DNA from 2 places in the Streptomyces sp. NPDC048600 genome. Region 2 is predicted to be linked to the other one. Evidence: riboswitches for the same ligand, from Rfam matches in the RefSeq annotation. Region 2 holds a riboswitch; the other holds the start of a gene.
What was found. Region 2 has a riboswitch for ZMP and ZTP ahead of ACZ6SQ_RS16215 (glycine hydroxymethyltransferase). Riboswitches for the same ligand answer to the same signal wherever they lie in the genome.
Positions count from the first base shown of each region.

Region 1: another riboswitch for ZMP and ZTP. It lies ahead of ACZ6SQ_RS09225 (bifunctional 5,10-methylenetetrahydrofolate dehydrogenase/5,10-methenyltetrahydrofolate cyclohydrolase); the one in region 2 lies ahead of ACZ6SQ_RS16215 (glycine hydroxymethyltransferase).

Region 1 is NZ_JBVJGZ010000005.1:262,639-265,011, reverse strand. It holds gene ACZ6SQ_RS09235 (nuclear transport factor 2 family protein) at 110-475, shown strand; gene ACZ6SQ_RS09230 (hypothetical protein) at 463-732, shown strand; ZMP/ZTP riboswitch at 811-896, shown strand; gene ACZ6SQ_RS09225 (bifunctional 5,10-methylenetetrahydrofolate dehydrogenase/5,10-methenyltetrahydrofolate cyclohydrolase) at 919-1,773, shown strand; gene ACZ6SQ_RS09220 (glycosyltransferase) at 1,853-2,373, shown strand, end outside.
Region 2 is NZ_JBVJGZ010000010.1:91,047-93,419, reverse strand. It holds gene rocD (ornithine--oxo-acid transaminase) at 1-736, opposite strand, end outside; ZMP/ZTP riboswitch at 842-930, shown strand; gene ACZ6SQ_RS16215 (glycine hydroxymethyltransferase) at 965-2,373, shown strand, end outside.

The DNA.
Region 1 (2,373 bases), on a different contig from region 2:
CGGTGCGGATCCCGCCGCGCTTGCCGGTCCCCGCGGGACGGAGGACGCTCGTACTGAGGCCGCGACGCCCGTCGCCAGCCGGATCGCGCGCGCCTCGAAGGAGGTCATCATGGGCACCAGCACGAGCCCCGCCTTCAGCGCCGACACACTGCGCCGGGGTCTGGAAGGCCAGTCGGCGGACGGCCTGATGTCGCTCTACGCCGACGACGCGGAACTGCGGGTCGTCGACCGCAACACCCAGCCGAGCCATCCCATGGTCATGCACGGCCGCGACCAGATCGAAGCCATGCTCAACGACGTCTACAGCCGGGACATGACGCACAAGATGGAGGAGTGCATCGTCCAGGGCGACCGGGCCGCCTACAGCGAGTCGTGTCTGTACCCGGACGGTGTCCGGGTGCTCTCCGAGTCGATGATCCGGCTGCGGGACGGCAAGATCGTCGAGCAGATCATGATCCAGGCATGGGACGAATAGCGCGCCGCCTGCCGCTCATCCGGTTCAGCACCCGGATGAGCTGGAGCTTCTCGGCGCGCGCGGGGCTGGCACCGGCCCCCGCGCGCCGGGCCCGCCGCTCGGGGCCGGCCGCCGTGGCGCGGCAGCAGATGGCCGTGGCCGCGCTGCGGACCCTGCTGCGCCGCGCCCGGCCGCACCCGCTCGCCGCCGTCCGGTCCTCCCGCGTGCCGCGCCCGCTCCCCTCGGCCCGGCCCCTGCGCCGGGGCCGGCCGAGGTGACCGGGTCGGCCGAAGTGACCGGCCCGTCCGAGGTGACCGGGGCCGGCGCCGCAAGGGGCGGAGGCCTCGGTTAGGCTGACCGTGGGCCGTGACTGGCGCTGAGGTGGAGCACCACCGGGGAGCGGTCCTCATCCACTGACATGCCGTGCGCCTGGGCGACGAGATCGATCGACCCAGGAGTGGATCATGGCTCAGGCACGCCTCATGGACGGCACCGCGCTCGCCCGCACCATCGTCGAGGAGACCGGCAGGCGCGCCGCGGACCTCACCGCCCGCACCGGCACCGCCCCGTGTCTGGCGACGGTGCTCGTCGGCGCGGACCCGGCCTCCGTCACCTACGTCCGGATGAAGCAGAACCGCTGCCGCACGGCCGGGATCGCCTCGCGGCACGTCGAGCTGCCCGCGACGACCACCACCGGGGAACTGGTCGCCACGCTGCGGGAGCTGTCCGCCGATCCGGCCGTGCACGGCATCCTGCTCCAGCACCCGATGGGCGAACACATCGACGAGCGGGCCGCGTTCGAGGCCGTCGCACCGGAGAAGGACGTCGACGGCGTCACCTTCGCCTCCTTCGCCACGATGAGCTTCGGCCTGCCCGGCTTCGTGTCCTGCACGCCCGGCGGCATCATGCGGCTGCTCGACGCGTACGACGTCGACCCCTCCGGCAAGCGCGCCGTGGTGGTGGGCCGCAGTGCCATCCTGGGCAAGCCGGCGGGCATGCTGCTGCTCGCCCGGGACGCCACGGTGACCTACTGCCACTCCCGGACCCGGGATCTGTCCGCGGCAGTGAGCGAGGCGGACATCGTGGTCGCCGCGGTGGGCCGGGCGCGGCTGATCAAGGGCCAGGACATCAAGCCCGGCGCGGTCGTGATCGACGCCGGCTACAACGCGGGCAACGTCGGTGACGTCGACTTCGACTCGGCCGTCGAGCGGGCCTCGCTGATCACGCCCGTGCCCGGCGGTGTCGGCCCGATGACCATCGCCACGCTGCTGGAGCAGACGGTGGACGCGGCCGCCCGGCAGCTCGGCGTCGCGGAGTAGCCGGATCCGGCGCGTCCGGGGCGGGCTGCCGTTGGGCGGGCCGCGAGGTGGGCATACTCCCCCCGTGCGAGTCGCGATCATGACAGCGGGTTCCCGGGGCGACGTGGCCCCGTTCACCGGTCTCGGGCACGGTCTGGTGCGCGCCGGTCACGAGGTGACCCTGGTGACCCACGCGAGGTTCGAGCCGCTGGTGGCCGGGTCCGGGGTGCGCTTCCACGGGCTGCCGGTCGATCCGAAGGACGAACTGGAGTCCCCGCGCGGACGGAGACTGCACCGCAGTTCGACGGGCGCGGGGAAGCTGCTGCGGATGGCGTCGATGGCCCGGGCCGTGATGGGCCGGATGACGGAGGACCTGGTGGCCGCCGCGCGCGCCGCCGACGTGCTGTTGCTGGCCGCGCCGGTCGCCCCGCTGGGCCTGGCCGTGGCGGAGGGCCTCGCGCTGCCGAGTCTGGGCCTGAACCTCCAGCCGATAGCCCCCACCCGGGAGTTCGGGCCACCCCTGCTGGGCGACCGTTCCCTCGGCGGTGTCGCCAACCGGGTCGCCGGACACGGGGTGAACGCCGCCGTGGAACAGGTCTTCGCGGCCGTCGTGCCCGGCGT
Region 2 (2,373 bases):
CCCCCTCGTGCTCGCACGCGAAGGTCCGCCCCGTGCGCCCGAGCCCGGACTGGATCTCGTCCGCCACGAACAGCACGTTCCGCTCCCGGGTCAGCCTGCGGACCTCCGGCAGATAGCCGGCCGGCGGCACGATCACCCCCGACTCGCCCTGGATCGGCTCCAGCAGCACCGCCACCGTGTTCTCCGTCAGCGCCGACCGCATCGCCGTCAGATCCCCGTACGGCACGATCTCGAAGCCCGGCGTGTACGGCCCGAAGTCCGCCCGCGCCTCGGGGTCCGTCGAGAAGCTGATCACCGTCGTCGTGCGGCCGTGGAAGTTGCCGCCCGCGACGACGACCTTCGCCATCTCCGCGGGCACGCCCTTGACCCGGTACCCCCACTTCCGGGCGGTCTTCACCGCCGTCTCCACCGCCTCCACGCCGGTGTTCATCGGCAGCACCGTCTCCATGCCGCACAGGTCCGCGAGCTCCGTGCAGAAGGCGGCGAAGCGGTCGTGGTAGAAGGCCCGCGAGGTCAGCGTCACCCGGTCCAGCTGCGCCTTCGCCGCCTCGACCAGCCGCCGGTTGCCGTGCCCGAAGTTGAGCGCCGAGTAGCCGGCCAGCAGATCCAGGTACCGCCTCCCCTCCACATCCGTCATCCACGCCCCGTCGGCCGTGGCCACCACCACCGGCAAGGGGTGGTAGTTGTGCGCGCTGTGCGCCTCTGCGGCGGCGATGAGGGCGTCGGTGGCGGTCATGGCGTCTCCCGGAGGTGTGGCAGACAAATGAGGGCAGACCTACCTTCTATCGTCGCCCGCATGGTGGACGCGGGAGCCGCGCGCGAGGAACCGCCCGGTAGGCTGGCCGAGGGCCGTGACTGGCGCGCTGGGATGGGACCGACCATCGGGGAGCGGCTCGTGTGAGATCAGTGCCGTGCGCCTGGGCCAGCCGTGAACCGTGACCACACACGCCGTCCGGAGGCCGACATGCCCGAGCAGCAGCCCCTCTCCACCGAGTCCACCGCCTTCCGCGCGGCCCTCGACGTGATCCGCGCCGTCGAGCCGCGCGTCGCCGACGCCATCGGCCAGGAGGTCCACGACCAGCGCGAGATGCTCAAGCTGATCGCCTCCGAGAACTACGCCTCCCCGGCGACTCTCCTCGCGATGGGCAACTGGTTCAGCGACAAGTACGCCGAGGGCACCGTAGGCCGCCGCTTCTACGCCGGCTGCCGCAACGTCGACACGGTCGAGGCGCTCGCCGCCGAGCACGCCCGTGAGCTGTTCGGCGCCCGGCACGCGTACGTGCAGCCGCACTCCGGCATCGACGCCAACCTCGTCGCCTTCTGGGCGGTCCTCGCCGACCGCGTCGAGGTCCCCTTCCTGGAGAAGACCGGGGCCCGCCAGGTCAACGACCTCACCGAGGCCGACTGGGCCGAGCTGCGCCAGGCCTTCGGCAACCAGCGCATGCTCGGCATGTCCCTGGACGCCGGCGGCCACCTGACCCACGGCTTCCGCCCGAACATCTCCGGCAAGATGTTCGACCAGCGCTCCTACGGCACCGACCCGGCCACCGGCCTGATCGACTACGACGCCCTGCGCGCCCAGGCCCGCGAGTTCAAGCCGCTGATCATCGTCGCCGGCTACTCCGCCTACCCCCGTCTGGTGAACTTCCGGATCATGCGCGAGATCGCCGACGAGGTCGGTGCCACGCTCATGGTCGACATGGCCCACTTCGCGGGCCTGGTCGCCGGCAAGGTCCTCACCGGCGACTTCGACCCGGTCCCGCACGCCCAGATCGTCACCACCACCACCCACAAGTCGCTGCGCGGCCCGCGCGGCGGCATGGTCCTGTGCGACGACTCCCTCAAGGACCAGGTCGACCGCGGCTGCCCGATGGTGCTCGGCGGCCCGCTCCCGCACGTCATGGCCGCCAAGGCCGTGGCCCTCGCCGAAGCCCGCCGGCCCTCCTTCCAGGACTACGCCCAGCGCATCGTCGACAACTCGCGCGCCCTCGCCGAGGGTCTGATGAAGCGCGGCGCGACCCTGGTCACCGGCGGCACGGACAACCACCTCAACCTGATCGACGTGGCCACCTCCTACGGCCTCACCGGCCGCCAGGCCGAGGCCGCCCTGCTGGACTCCGGCATCGTCACCAACCGCAACGCGATCCCGGCCGACCCGAACGGCGCCTGGTACACCTCCGGCATCCGCGTCGGCACCCCGGCCCTGACCACCCGCGGCCTCGGCACCGCCGAGATGGACGAGGTGGCCGGTCTCATCGACCGCGTCCTCACCGCCACCGAGGCCGGCACCACCAAGTCCGGCGCTCCCTCCAAGGCCTCCCACGTCCTCGACACGAAGATCTCCGAGGAGATCGCCCACCGGGCCACCGACCT